DNA from 2 places in the Clostridium sp. BNL1100 genome. Region 1 is predicted to be linked to the other one. Evidence: riboswitches for the same ligand, from Rfam matches in the RefSeq annotation. Region 1 holds a riboswitch; the other holds the start of a gene.
What was found. Region 1 has a riboswitch for FMN ahead of ribD (bifunctional diaminohydroxyphosphoribosylaminopyrimidine deaminase/5-amino-6-(5-phosphoribosylamino)uracil reductase RibD). Riboswitches for the same ligand answer to the same signal wherever they lie in the genome.

Region 1 (7,919 bases):
TACTGAAGCAGTAACACCAAGCTCTGTTTTAATAAGTTCACGTATTTCATTTGCAATCTTTTCTCCATCTCCGAAGAGCTTGGTGCTTTCGGAAACGTCAATCCAGCATTCATCTATGCCAAAACTCTCAACAAGGTTGGAATATCTCGAATAAATTTCTCTGGCTTCCTTTGAAAATCTCAGGTATAAAGCATAATTGGGATTAACAACAACGAGATTGGGACACTTTTGTTTTGCTTGCCAGATAGCCTCGCCTGTTTTTATTCCAAACTTTTTCGCAATATAATTTTTAGCCAGGACAATTCCGTGACGCAAATCCTGGCTTCCGCATACTGCTAAAGGATAATCCCTATACTGTGGATTGTACAGACATTCAACAGAAGCGTAAAAATTATTCAGGTCACAGTGTAAAATTACTCTATCCATAAGGTCACTCCAGTCAGAACGTTTGTTCGTATAATCATTATAAATCCGAACAAATGTTCTTGTAAAGAGGTAAAATTGTGTATCTCTAAAATTGTTTTGCTTTTTGTACAAAATTATCATGATATTATGTAGACTATTAAAATATTCTATAATATAATATCATTCGTCGATGCAAATTATGTAAACTTATTACAAATATATGGCAATGATAATGTAATAAGTAATAAATCTACATAACCTTCCATTGAAGAAGTATATGGGAATTAAGTTGTACTCTAATGCATGTAATTAGGCAAGAGGGGCAACTGACAAGCTATGAAATATACACACCAAAAGGAGGACTATTACATGCACAATCGGAAAGCCAAATTTTTAAGCGTTGCATTATCAGCGGTTATGGCACTCTCAACCTTAGTTGTACCTTTTAATGCAAATGCAGCATCTGCTCCAGGTCAATATATTATAGGTGATGGAAGTGGAGGCGGAGGCGGAGGAGCCAGTGGCAGTAATTTTGCCGGGGGTGCCGGAGGTAACGGCGGAGGGGATAACGATACAATTAACGGGACCATAGGAAGTGACGTTATATTTGGAGATGGCAGCGGCGGTGGAGCCGGGTGCAGAAGCGTGGGCGGTTCAATCAACCCCAGAGGAGGAGTTGGTGGCGGTGGAGCTGACATAATCAATGGCGGAGACGGTGATGACGTCATATTTGGCGATGGTTTTAACGGACAGGACTATCTTGGGTGGTATCCCGGAAATGGAGGAATAGGAGGCGGAGGTGCCGGAGGTGCAGGCGGTATATTTGGACAGCCTCCTGCAGGTGGAATCGGCGGAATTGGCGGCGGAGGCGGCGGAGCCGGAGGAAGCGGAGCATGTATCCCCGGTGCAACTCTTATCACTGGAGTAGGTAATTCAGGAGGAATTCAAAGCGGTACAAACGGTGGAACCGGTGGGGCAAGTACAACATCTAATGAAAATGGGGTTCCTGGTGCCGGTGGTGCACCTTCTGTATACGCAGGAGGTGGTGGAGCAGGATTCGGAGGAGCCGCAGGAGGAGCAGGGGCCAATAATGCAAATGGACTAACCGGAGCAAACGGAGATACCAACCAACATACATATAATGACACTACAGGCAGTGTACGTGGTTATTTTACAGAATCAGTACTTAGGACACTTTTGTTAAACAATCCAACCTTTGGTGCCGGAAACGACACAATTAACGGAGGTGCAGGAAATAACAACCTCTTTGGTCTGGGTGGTCAGAATACATTTATAGTGGATTCAGCTGATAATGCGTCGAGAACTGTAATATGGGATTTAAAGTATGGTGATAAACTACTTTTGCAAAATGATGGCGTTTTAGTCTCTCAGGTTTTTTCAGAAAGTGTTTTAGAGGGGGCATCATATGGTGACTTTGATGGGGACGGTTTTGATGATGATACAAGAATTATGTTCAATTCAAATCCTATAGACCTTATAGATAACTTGTTGTCAAAAACTAACAACGTAGGAACAAATGGAGAAATATCTCCATCCAATTCAGCACCTGTTATTGATCTGAATAATAATATAAATGTTTATAATTTGGGAAGCGGATTCGATTGCTGGTTTGGCGCCGGAGCAGTTGTAAATGATCGTGATGGTGATCAGGACTGGGATGGCGGAAAAATGGAAGTAAAATTAGAATGGAATGCAACTGAGAACGACCAATTAGGGGTTTTTGAAAATTCAACATTAGCTCCCATAATAGCTTTCTCAGGTACTGATGTTACCGCAGCCGGGGTATCTATCGGAACAATGTCTGTACCTGCAGCTGCAGGTGCTAATACCGCAAAATATCTGGTATCAGGTAATACATTGTTTACTGTAACATTTAATAGTAACGCTACAAATGAATATGTTCGTAAACTGGTAAACCATTTACTTTTTAAATCAATCAATGCAGGAAACGGAAACCGTGTAGTATCAGTAAAACTTACAGATAAGCATGGGAACTCATCAATGGATACAGAGGTAATCGGAGCCAATGTTCCGGCAGCTGCACCTGTATTTCAAAGTGCCGCTACAGACACATCTGGTTCAAAAGTAATTGCGGTTTTTGATAAAACCATGATGGCAAGGCCTGATGGAAGACAAGGTCAGTTTACTGTAACTGTTGACGGGAGTCCGGCGGTAGTTACATCAATTGCCAACGCAGATTTTGATTCAACATTGGAGTTTACTCTTGCAACTCCTGTTGTAAACGGTCAGATTGTTAAGATATCCTATGCAACCGGAAGTATAATTTCCGCAGATACAGGAGTACTGGCAACATTTGGACTTCAGGATGTTGTAAATAATGTACCTGCTTTATACACCGTACCCGGTGTACCACAAACTGTTAAAGCAGTTGCGGGCAACGCACAGGCGACAGTCACTTTTAATGCTCCTGCATCTGACGGAGGAAGCCCTATTACAGGATATATCGTAACATCAACTCCGGGTAGTATTACAGCAACTGGAAATACAAATTCAATAATAGTTACAGGTCTTACCAATGGTACAACCTATACCTTTACCGTAAAGGCTGTAAATGCGGCTGGAGAGGGTAATGAGTCGGCACCATCTAATCAGGTAACACCTTCAGCACCTTCAAGCGGGGGTGGTGATTCAACAGGAACACCTTCAACACCTGCAACTCCAACACCGAGTGATACAGGGGTTGAGATATTAGTTAACGGTAAGGTTGAAACTGCTGCAACGGCAACAAAATCTGAACAAAATGGTAAATCAGTATTAACACTTACGGTTGATGATAAAAAAGTAGAACAGAAAATAGAACAAGAAGGTAACAATGCAGTTGTTACAATTCCTGTGAGAAATAGTTCAGATATCGTCGTAAGTCAATTGACCGGACAGACTGTAAAATATATGGAAACAAAGAATTCTGTTCTGAAAATTCAAACAGATAATGTAACCTATACTATACAGGCTTCACAAATCAATATAGATAATGTAAGTGAAAAGATAGGAAAACAAGTAGAATTAAAGGATATCAATGTAGAAATAAAAATTTCGGCATCTCCGGACAGTGCAGTAAAGACCGTAGAAACTACGGCTAAAACTAACAACTATCAAGTCATGGTGAAGCCTGTAGACTTTGATATTACATGTTCAAATGGTGACAAAACTATAGATGTTACCAGATTTAACGCATATGTTGAAAGAATGGTTGCAATACCGGACGGAATAGACCCAAACAAGATTACTACCGGAATTGTGCTTAACGCAGATGGATCATTCTCTCATGTACCAACGGTGATAAATAAAATAGACAACAGATATTATGCAAAAATAAACAGCATTACAAATAGTACATATTCAGTAATCTGGAGTCCGAAAACATTTGATGATGTAGAAAACCATTGGGCAAAGGCTGCTGTTAATGATATGGGCTCAAGGCTTATAATCAGCGGTGTGGGCAATGGAAAATTTGCACCACAAAGAGATATTACAAGAGCTGAATTTGCTACAATCGTTGTAAAGGGCCTTGGTTTGATGTGTACCGGAACAGGAAAAGACACATTTAATGATGTGGCAAAGGGTACATGGTATTATGACGCAGTCTCCATTGCAAGCGAGTACGGAATTATTTCCGGCTATGGCTACGGAAAATTCGGTCCTATGGACAGAATATCACGTGAACAGGCAATGACAATAATCGCAAAAGCAATGGATATAACAGGCTTAAACATTGAATTAACACAGGATGAGCAAGCAAGTATTCTATCAGGATTCAAAGACTCTGAAATTGCTTCCGGCTATGCCATAACAGGAATTGCAGCCTGTGTAAAATCCGGAATTGTAACCGGAAGAGGAAATAATATGGTTGCACCAAAATCTGATATTACAAGGGCTGAAACCGCAGTAATAGTGCGTAAACTCCTACAAAAGTCAGAGCTTATTAATCAATAAGCCAAAGAAAGTAGAAAAACCCGAAGGACTATCGGCCTTCGGGTTTTTTTAACTACACCTTGACTAAAACATCCAATACTGTTATAGTTTACTTTAATAAAATATGTTAATAATAATAATGACACTTCAGGGATAGGTGAAAATCCTTACCGGCGGTAGATAGCACAAGCTATAAGCCCGCGAGCGAAAGCAGATCCGGTCAAACTCCGGAGCCGACAGTACAGTCTGGATGAAAGATAGTGTATTTAATTTTGCTATTTTGTCCCCGGGGGTTGTCTACCTCTGGGGATTTTTGCGTTTTAAGGAAATAAAAGCAAGGAGAACAAAATGAATATACATGAGTTTTATATGAAAAGGGCATTGGAAATTGCAAAAGGGGGGTGGGGGAGAACAAACCCGAATCCATTGGTTGGAGCTGTTATAGTAAAGGATGGCGAAATAATCTCTGAAGGTTTCCATGAAGCCTTAGGGTGTGCCCATGCCGAAGTTTGTGCTTTTCAAAATGCTACCACTGATATTTCAGGCGCTACTATTTATGTAAATCTTGAGCCGTGCTCCCATTACGGAAGGACGCCTCCGTGTGCAAAAGCGATTGTAGAGTCTGGAATCAAGGAAGTAGTTGTAGCCATGGTGGACCCAAACCCCAAGGTAGCAGGAAAGGGCATACAAATACTAAAAGATGCCAATATTAATGTCATAGTGGGAGTTCTTGAGGAAGAGGCAAAAAGGCTGAATGAAATATTTATACACTATATAACAAAACGACTTCCATTTGTAATTATGAAAACGGCAATGACCTTAGACGGTAAAATTGCATCGGTTACAGGCGACTCCAAATGGATAAGCGGTGAACCCTCAAGAGAGTATGTCCATAAAATACGTAATAGAGTATCGTCAATTATGGTAGGCGTAAACACAATAATAAATGATAATCCCTCATTGACTGCAAGACCGTCCTCTGGAGATGGCATTGACCCTGTCCGTATCGTAGTTGACAGTTGTGGAAGGATTCCAATGGATAGCAAGGTTATTTATTGTGATTCAAAGGCAGGACTTATACTTGCAACTACAGATAAAATTAATAAAGACAAGGAAACTCAGCTTTTATCCCGTGGGGTAAGGATTATAAAAACCGCTGAGAAAAATGGTAAGGTGAATCTCAGGGAGCTTATGAAGGAATTGTACAAGCTTGAAATTGACAGTGTTCTTTTGGAAGGAGGAGGTACCCTTAACTTTTCAGCACTGGAGGCAGGAATAGTGAATAAGGTAATGTCCTTTATTTCACCCAAAATAATAGGCGGAAGTTCGGCTGTAACGCCTGTAGGAGGGAATGGAATAGATAAAATGAAGGATGCAATAGCTCTGTCGGATATCAGAGTCGAAAAATTTGACAGGGATGTACTTATTGAGGGATATATTGCAGACAAATAGCGATTTGGGAGGTGACAGGCGTGTTTACGGGAATTGTTGAAGAAATGGGAAGTGTTAAAAACATTGTATATGGCAGCAGCTCAATTAAGCTTTCCATAGAGTGTACGACTGTAATTGAAGGTACTGTTAAAGGAGACAGCATAGCTGTAAACGGCATATGCCTTACTGTTACTGAATTAGGAGGAAACTGGTTCACGGCTGATGTAATGCCGGAAACCATGAGGAAAACAGGGCTTGAAAAGCTGAAGCCCGGCGGAAAGGTAAATCTGGAGAGGGCATTAAGACTTGCTGACAGGCTGGGAGGACATATAGTCAGCGGTCATATTGATGGAACGGGGACTATTACCGGGTTAAAGAAAGAGGATAATGCAGTTCTTATTACAATTACTGCACCTGAACAAATTATGAAATATATTGTTCAAAAAGGTTCGGTGGCTCTGGACGGTACAAGTCTTACCATAGCGGAGCTAAGTACAAATACCTTCACGGTTTCCCTTATACCGCTGACCCGGGGATTCACCATACTTGGCTCTAAAAGTATAGGCGACAGAGTAAATATAGAATGTGACATTATAGGGAAGTACGTAGAAAAGATGTTAAAAGGCGAACCCTTGGAATCACAATCTTCCAAAAAGGATTTGTCAGCTGAATTTCTCAGGGAACACGGGTTTATGTAACAATAAAAATCAAAAAGGGAGTGAATTTCATGAATTTTAGTACAATAGAAGAAGCAATAGAGGATATCCGCCAAGGCAAAATTATTGTAGTGGTAGATGATGAAGACAGGGAAAACGAGGGTGACCTCCTTATGGCCGCCGAAAAGGCTACCCCGGAAAGTATAAATTTCATGGCTACCTACGGCAAGGGTATGATATGTGTTCCGCTGACATCAGAGAGAGCACAAGAACTGGAACTTTTCCCCATGGTAAGTCACAATGAGGAACGTCTCGGTACGGCATTTACGATAACTGTAGACCACAAGGATTCAACAACAGGTATTTCGGCCTTTGAAAGAGCACATACAATAATTGAACTTACAAATAAGAATGCACGTCCGGGAGATTTCAAAAAGCCGGGGCATGTATTTCCCCTTACGGCAAGAGACGGAGGAGTTCTCAAACGCACCGGACATACTGAAGCTGCAGTTGACCTGGCTCGAATGGCCGGACTGCATCCGGCGGGAGTAATATGTGAAATAATGAATGATGATGGAAGGATGGCAAGGGTTCCTCAATTAATGGAATTCTCCCAAAAGCATGGTTTAAAGATAATAACTGTAGCAGATCTCATTGAGTATCGCAGAAAAAATGAAAAGTTGATTAAAAAAGCTGCCGAAGCAAAAATGCCCACTGCTTATGGCGAATTTAAAATAATAGGTTATGAGAATACCACTAATGGAGAACACCATGTAGCACTTGTCAAGGGAGATGTTGCAGGCTCAACAGACCCCGTTTTGGTCAGAGTCCATTCGGAATGTCTCACAGGCGATGCTTTTCATTCTAAAAGGTGCGACTGCGGAGAACAGCTTGAAGCCGCATTGAGCAGAATCAACCAGGAGGGAAAAGGTGTTTTGCTTTATATGCGTCAGGAGGGAAGGGGCATTGGCCTGATAAATAAAATACGTGCATATGAGCTTCAGGACCAAGGAATGGATACTGTTGAAGCAAATATAAAACTGGGTTTTCCGGCAGATTTGAGAGAGTACGGTATAGGTGCCCAAATCCTGTACGATTTAGGAATAAAGAAAATAAAGCTACTGACTAACAACCCCAAAAAACTGGTTGGGCTAAATGGGTATGGTCTGGAGGTAGTTGGACGGGAGCCTATACAAATAAAAGAAAATGAAAAAAATGAATTTTATCTTAGAACTAAAAAAGAAAAAATGGGCCATTTATTTGAAGGCTTAAACAATAATGCAAGTCAGGAAAATACAACAGCGCATCAGGAGGAAAATAAAAATGTCGATTAAAACAAATGAAGGTAATCTTATTGCAAGTGGTTTGAAGTTTGGAATTGTTGTAGGGCGATTTAATGAGTTTATAAGCAGCAAGCTTTTGTCAGGGGCTATAGACGGATTGGTAAGGCATGGTGCTGATGAATCGGATATC
Region 2 (7,919 bases), 1.8 Mb from region 1:
TAATTTTTGAAGTAAGAAATGAAAAGAACCCTTGTTCTATGTGTGCAAATCTTAGAAGAGGAGCTCTCCATAATAAAGCAAAAATGCTTGGCTGCAATAAGGTTGCTCTGGGCCATCATAGGGACGATGCTGTTGAAACTCTGTTGCTCAGTACCTTCTATGAAGGAAGAATACATACTTTTTCTCCTGTGACTTATCTTGACAGGAAGGATTTATTCCTTATTCGTCCTCTTATTTATACTGAAGAAAAGCAAATAAAATCAGTTGTAAAGTCAGAGAGTTTTCCAATTGTAAAAAGTCCATGTCATGTAGATGGTAAAACGAAACGTCAGTATATTAAGGATTTAATTCTAGAACTCCAAAAGGATAACAGAGAAATTAAAAGTAACCTTTTTGGAGCAATAAAACGTGCGGAAATCGACGGATGGCACGAATAACACAATACCCCGTAAAGTTGTTGCAATAGAACCTGGGTATAGCCATTTAATTTCACAGCGGGGTAAATCAACATAATATTGGGGGTACATAACAGAAAAATGAATAAATACATACGTAGAAGTCTTGCACTTTTAGTTATCTTAACTTTACTGCTGACATCTTTCAGCAATGTATTCGGAGCACAACAGCTTATAAGTCAAACTGTTGAAAAGCAGACAGTTACTTCGGGTGTGACTTTGGAAAGCTATGACCGCTTTACTACAAGCGGGTGGATTAAGTCATATGTTCTCAGAGTAGATTTGTCTGATAAAAACGTAAAGGTAGACACGCTGGTAAATAAAAAATCAGTGGTGGGTTCTTCAACTGTTTTGAATCTGGCAAAAAACAGCGGAGCTATTGCTGCAGTAAATGGCAGCTTTTTTGATTTCGGACCCAGTGGAAGCGGGAAAAGTTATACCTACGGTCCTGTTGTTTCTTCTGGAGAAGTTGATTTGGCAGCTACCAGAGACAGTAAGGACACCGGAACCTTTTCCCTTAACGATGTGAACGAAGCACTATTCACATACTGGAATACCAAAGTTGAACTTATCACTCCAAAGGGTGAAAGGAAAGTTGCCGCATCATATAACAGATACAACGGTAATTTTAACGGAATGTCTATAATAGATGCAAAATGGGGTGCTAAAACTCCCGGTGCCACAACTAAATATCCTGAATGGATTGAGATGGTAGTTGAGGACGGTATAGTAAAAGAGTTTAATGAAAACAAACCCGGTATTGATATGCCAAAAAGTGGTTTTGTCGTGTTAGGTGCAGGAAGTCATATTCAATATTTAAAAGACAATTTCAAGGTTGGTGATCCGGTTGAATACAGTATCACCATGAACGTTGATACAAGTAAAATGACAATGGCCCTTACAGGCGGAGCAATGCTTGTAAAGGATGATAAAGTTTTAACCTCTTTCTCTCACAATCCGGTGTCACCGAGTACAAGGGCGCCAAGAACCGCAATAGGAACATCAAAAGATGGGAAAACCCTGATTATTGCAGCTGTTGACGGAAAATCCAGTGCCAGTATAGGAATGACACAAGCAGAGCTTGCATCGTATATGCACGAACTTGGCTGTGCTAATGCATTGAATCTGGACGGAGGCGGCTCGACTACACTGGTATCCAGAGAACAGGGCACAACAGGCTTAAGCGTTCAAAATAGGCCTTCAGACGGTTCACAAAGAGGAGTAGGCGCATCTCTGGGAATTTTCTCGGTAGCACCCCAAGGGCCTGTGGATTCTCTTTACGTAACCTCATATGAGGATCAAGTATTTGTTAACACCTCCAGAGCTTTTACAGCAAGGGGCATGGATAAGTACATGAATCCTGTTAACATTAATACAAATGATATAAAATGGTCTGTATCGGGCGTGAAGGGTACTTTTAAAAGCAATGTACTATATCCTACCACAGCAGGAGAAGCCGTGGTTACAGCAAAAATAGGTGACCATGTAGTAGGAACATGTCCTATTACTGTATTAGAGTCACCAACCAGACTTGAACTCAATCATGACACACTTAACATTAATCCCGGAAGTTCGGTTACATTTTCCGTTAAAGGATGGGATAAAAACGGGTATACCGCAAGTATTCCCCCTGCAAACATTAAATGGAGCACAGGCGGAAATGTAGGTAAAGTTTCCTCATCAAACGTATTTACTGCAAGTAAAAGCGGAGGAACAGGCTATGTAGCTGCTACTGTAGGTTCAGCAGTTGTTTCATGTCCAGTATCTATTCGTATGTCGGGTTTAACTAAAATTATTCAAGACTTTAATTCAACAGGAATAAAACTGACAACCTCGCCAAAATCGGCTAAGGCATCTTATAGTTTAGCATCTAACGTATATAAGTCAGCAAAATACTCCGCAAAAATCACATATGATTTTTCCACTGACTTAAGTGTAAACAAAACAGCATATCTGAATCTGCCAAATGGAGGCTATACATTGGAATCCACCACCTCAAAACTTGGTATGTGGGTTTACAGTTCAGCCAAAAAACCAATTTGGATAGGGGCTACTGTCCACGATTCTAAAGGAAACTACAGTAGTGAGTATTTTGCAAAAGGAATCACCTGGACAGGATGGAAGTACCTTGAAGTATCTCTGGATGATTTGAACACACCTAAAAAAGTAACAAATGTATTTGCTGTCCAGCCTAAAAATGGAAAGTCTTCAGGAACAGTTTATTTTGATAACTTGACAATGGTTTACACAGGCTATCCTGATGTTGATATGTCAAAGGTTCCAAAAACAACGGTACCAAAAGATGATAATTATAAGGATAGTTCTGTATTAGGCGCCGATTCAATGACCTTTTCAGTATTTGGTCAGTCAACAGCATATACTTCATCCAACAAGACACAGGTTGATATGCTTAACAAATTGGCAGGACGAGTAAGCAGTTCTGTAGATGTCTCTGTACTGGTTGGCTCAAATGACGGGCTTACAAGAAGCAGTATAAAGGTTCCACAGTTGAGTACCACAGCAAGCTATAAGTCATTGGATATTAACGGTAACCGACTTATTCAACTGAATACTGCCAAAGGCGGCTTACGTGTAACAAACACAAATGAGTGGTTATGGTTTATTAATCAACTCGATTCCTTTAACGGCAAAAACGTATTTGTATTTCTCAAGGAAGATCCTTTGAAATTTAATGATACAAAAGAAGGACAGCTTCTAAAAGACACACTTACAGATTTTAAAAAGAAAACAGGAAAGAATGTATGGGTATTCTATAAAGGAAATTCCAATTCAAGTTATATGGACAAAGGTGTTAAATATGTAGTCACCGCAGGCTTTGATTCCTATGGCTTCAGTGACAGCAACAAGGGCGCTGCAAAGTATGCCGTTGTAAAAGTTAAGGGAACATCGGTAACATACCAGTTCAAATCATTTAATTAAGACATAAAAATAAAACCGGAAGCAACAAAAGCTAAACGCTTTAATGTTTCCGGTTTTTATTTTCTCTTTTTTTGATAATACATTGTTATTCAGGAAGCTGATCCATTTTGTGTTTCAAGAAAGCTGTAAAATCATCCTTTAATTCATCTCTTTTTAGAGCAAATTCTACCGTAGCCTTTAAAAATCCTATTCTGTCGCCTACATCATACCTGTCGCCTTCAAAATCAAAAGCATACATTGCTTCCTGCTCCATCAAATTCTGCAATGCGTCTGTGAGCCAAATTTCACCATTCTTACCCGGTGTAGCAGTTTGAAGGAACTCAAAAATTCTGGGAGAAATAATATACCTACCCAGTATAGCTATATTTGATGGTGCCTGCTCAACCTCCGGTTTCTCAACCAATCCTTTTACCTTATATACTCTTTCATCTATCTGTGTTCCACCGATAACACCATATTTTGTTACATCCTGAAGGGGTACTTTTTGAACTCCCAGGATAGTAGTCTGGTATTCGTTATATACATCCATCAACTGCTTAATACATGGTACCGGAGAATCCACTATATCGTCACCCAGCATGACAGCAAAAGGCTCATTGCCGATAAACGATTTAGCACAATAAATAGCATGTCCGAGGCCTTTTGCTTCCTTCTGTCTTATGTAGTGTATATTTGCAATATTTGAAATCTCCTGTACAACACTCAACAGCTCCTGTTTTCCTTTTCTATGGAGCTCCTCTTCCAATTCGTAAGATTTATCAAAATGGTCTTCAATTGCTCTTTTATTTCTTCCGGAGATAATAAGTATATCCTCTATCCCCGCAGCAACTGCTTCTTCAACAATGTATTGTATAGTAGGTTTGTCGACTATAGGTATCATTTCCTTAGGTTGTGCCTTGGTTGCAGGTAAAAATCTGGTTCCAAGACCGGCAGCAGGTATTATCGCCTTTCGTACTTTCATAGATTTCCTCCATATGTACTTTATTCAAATATATTTTACCACATATTTTAATTTTATCGCAACAAATGTTTCCATTTATACCCTTTTAATCCAATGCATTGATTATCCTTGTATTTTATGTTATAGTTTTAACATAGCTATGATTAAAAACTTCATAATATCTTCAGGGCAGGGTGTGATTCCCTACCGGCGGTAATGTACTATTTTGTATTAGCCCGCGAGCGTTTTGCAGACATGGTGTGATTCCATGGCCGACAGTACAGTCTGGATGAAAGAAGAACATTAAACAACACTAATTTGTTATTTGGTTAAGCTCTGTGGATTATTATTCGCAGGGCTTTTTAATTTACTTTTATTTACATTACCATAAGGGGGCAAATCTCAATGAATAGCAGTAGAATCAGAAAAATGACAACAATGGGTGTATTGGTAGCAATTTCGGTAATTCTTATAATATCTCCTCTGAAATTTCCATTTCCCGGTGCACCGTTCCTTGTGTACGATGCGGCAGACGTAGCCATTATTATAGGAGGATTTATCTTTGGGCCTGTTGAAGGCGTTATCCTTACTATTGTAACAGCTCTTGTTCAAACACTGGCAGTTAATACCGGCGGCGGATGGATAGGCTGCGTTATGCATATTGTTGCTACGTCAGCTCTGGTAAGTACCGCTTCTATAGTTTATTTAAAGAAAAAAACTCTTAAAAGTGCTGTTATCGGTTTAATTCTAGGAAGTCTTGCAATGACTGCACTGATGATACCCATGAACATGATCTTTTATCCTTTGTTTGCAGGAACTCCGGTTGATGCTGTAATTAAAATGATTGTTCCGGCTCTGCTTCCTTTTAATTTAATGAAAGCAGGTATTAACTCAGTTATCGCCTTATTATTGTACAAATCTGCCGGCAGACTGTTATCCCAGATAGCCCTGAAATAAGGCTATCCGGAGACTATCACACCAAAAATCAGGAAATGATTGCAATTATTTGTTATAGCTATTATGATATATGTTATCAAAAATATAAAATATTAGGAATTACATATTTACATTAAAATAATTAGCACGTATTATAATATTAACATCATATTGTGACAGTGTCACATGGGCATCATATGCCAATTAATTTTAATTTGCTAATGCAATAATTGCGGGGTGATATTGGTATGGAATTTTGTAATAAATGCGGCTCTTTGAAGATTAGCGGGAATTGCACAAACAAAAAATGTGACCAACATGTTAAATCTATGGTAGAATTGGCTACAACTCAGCAAATTGAGTATATCAAAGAGTTGGCAGAGCAGTTAAATGAAGATATCAGTGATATGAACTTTGAAACCATGACAAAAAATGATGCTTCATATCTTATTGATGACTATCTGGAACGTTTGGATGACAATGACAAGAAACTTATAGCTGAAGATGATATTCTTGATGATGAAGAAACTGACGAAGAAGAATTATAACGTTATATTATATTGTAAAAAGCGAGAGAAAATTCCTCGCTTTTTATTTTTTCAACAAAATACTCTAAAAGCTGTTGATAACTTCTGAATTACTTGTTAATTATAACATGTGGATATGTGATACTGTTTACAAAAAACTGTGAATAATTATAAAACCTCATGGGGACCAAGGATTTCCCACGTTTTTTACATACTTTTTAATATTGCATTATATATGTGGATAATGTGCATAAATCTGTGCATAATTTAAATTTGATAGTTCACATAAGTGTGGAAAAGTGGGTTAATTTGAATATTTTAAACTAAATCCGTATTGAAAAAGAGCATCATATTCTTCATTGTTATCCAACTTTTCAATTGTAATGGGAAGTTGTTCAGCTGATTTAGGCCAACTCACAGGTAGTCGTCCTTTGAAATTGCAGTTATCTCCGTAAATAACCGGTGCAACCGCCCCTCCTTCTGTGCCGGGTAACCATGCCTCAACCAGGGCATCCCATTTATTAATCTCACTTGTGATTATCCTCGGTCTCCCCGATACAATAATGACAACTACGGGTTTCTTTGATTCATATGCAATTTTCAGTGTATGGGCATTTTCACTAAAAGCCAGCCCTTCGCTTAATCCCAGCGTTTTTTCATCGCCTCTTCCTTCAGCATAAGGGTGTTCTCCTAAAACTGCGACAACCACATCCGCATCCTTTATTTTTGCAGGATCGGTGATTATAACACCTCTTCCTTCATCTGCCATTTCCTTAAATCCATCCAGAATAGTTGTACCGCCCATCCATCTCTTATCTCCGACATCCAATCCACCTTGCCATGTCTTTGTCCAACCGCCGCATTGTACACCTATATTATTTGAGGCTGGTCCAACAACTGCAACTTTTGCTGATTTTTTGAGAGGAAGTATGTTCTTTTTATTTTTCAGAAGAACCAATGATTCCTTCACAGCCTGTTCCGCAATTTGAATATTGGAATTCTGCCTGATATCATAATCTTTATTTGTCCTATCACCTTTTTCGTCAAATTTGTCTGACTCCATTTTTACTCTTAGTATCCTGAAAACTGCTTCATCTATCCTATCCATATTTATATCCTGCCGCTTCTCACTTGCTGCCTCCAGTAAACATTTATAGGACTCCTTCCACCGTTTCCCTTCCATTAATACGTCTATTCCGGCATTCACAGCATTTGCTATTTTTACATAAAGGCTGTTGCCATCCAGATATTCAACACCCTCATAGTCACTGATTACTACTCCCTGAAAGCCAATATCCTGCTTAAGTTTGTATTCTATAAGGTCTCTTTCAGAGTGATTTTTCCTACCCTTTACACTGCTGTATGAGACCATAATTGATTTAACGCCGGCTTTAACTGCATCTTTATATACAGATATATATTTATCTTTAAGTTCCTCTGTGCTGATATTGGTATTTCCACGATCAAGCAGTCCATTCATGCCTGAGCCAAATTCAACTGCTCCGTCTGCCACGTAATGCTTTGCACATGCAATTATGCCCTTTTCCTGAAGAGCTGTTATAAAAGGAGTTGACATCATAGTCACAAGATCTGAGGTCTCACTGAAACACTCATAATCCCTCCCCCATCTTATATCGTTGCTTACTGCAACACACGGGGAAAATGTCCAATCAACGCCTATTGAATTTAATTCATCTGCCACGGCTGCTCCAATTTCCCTTGCAAGTTTCCCGTTACGAGTAGCTCCCAAGGCAATATTGTGAGGATATATAACGGTATCCTTCATGTTGTTGTTACCATGAACGGCATCTACGGCAAATAAGAGAGGTATCGATAACCTTGACTCTTTAGCCGCATTTTTATATGTACATATCATTTTTCTCCAACCATCCGGGTTATTTTCTTCCGGAGCTGAACCCCCTTGGGCAAAAACAGACCCTATTGAGTAGGTTTTAACATCCTGAGCGGTAATAAAGTCCTTTTCCGCCATAATCATCTGACCTACTTTTTCCTCCAGTGTCATCTTTTTTATATATGCAATTATATTTTCCTTGATTGATTTTTCTTTGTCGTATATTGCCATTACTCCTGAATTATTTCCGCTGTCTGTGGAAATATGAG

Region 2: linked by a shared signal. The riboswitch ahead of CLO1100_RS19380 (ECF transporter S component) and the one ahead of ribD (bifunctional diaminohydroxyphosphoribosylaminopyrimidine deaminase/5-amino-6-(5-phosphoribosylamino)uracil reductase RibD) in region 1 are both predicted to bind FMN.

What each region holds. Positions count from the first base shown of each region.
Region 1 covers NC_016791.1:2,696,211-2,704,129, reverse strand. The annotation lists gene dinB (DNA polymerase IV) at 1-426, opposite strand, end outside; gene CLO1100_RS21250 (S-layer homology domain-containing protein) at 775-4,380, shown strand; FMN riboswitch at 4,500-4,625, shown strand; gene ribD (bifunctional diaminohydroxyphosphoribosylaminopyrimidine deaminase/5-amino-6-(5-phosphoribosylamino)uracil reductase RibD) at 4,708-5,811, shown strand; gene CLO1100_RS11410 (riboflavin synthase) at 5,832-6,488, shown strand; gene CLO1100_RS11405 (bifunctional 3,4-dihydroxy-2-butanone-4-phosphate synthase/GTP cyclohydrolase II) at 6,518-7,780, shown strand; gene ribE (6,7-dimethyl-8-ribityllumazine synthase) at 7,770-7,919, shown strand, end outside.
Region 2 covers NC_016791.1:4,483,971-4,491,889, forward strand. The annotation lists gene CLO1100_RS19365 (tRNA 2-thiocytidine(32) synthetase TtcA) at 1-437, shown strand, start outside; gene CLO1100_RS19370 (phosphodiester glycosidase family protein) at 537-3,395, shown strand; gene galU (UTP--glucose-1-phosphate uridylyltransferase GalU) at 3,481-4,356, opposite strand; FMN riboswitch at 4,512-4,640, shown strand; gene CLO1100_RS19380 (ECF transporter S component) at 4,741-5,292, shown strand; gene CLO1100_RS19385 (hypothetical protein) at 5,520-5,819, shown strand; gene CLO1100_RS19390 (glycoside hydrolase family 3 protein) at 6,103-7,919, opposite strand, start outside.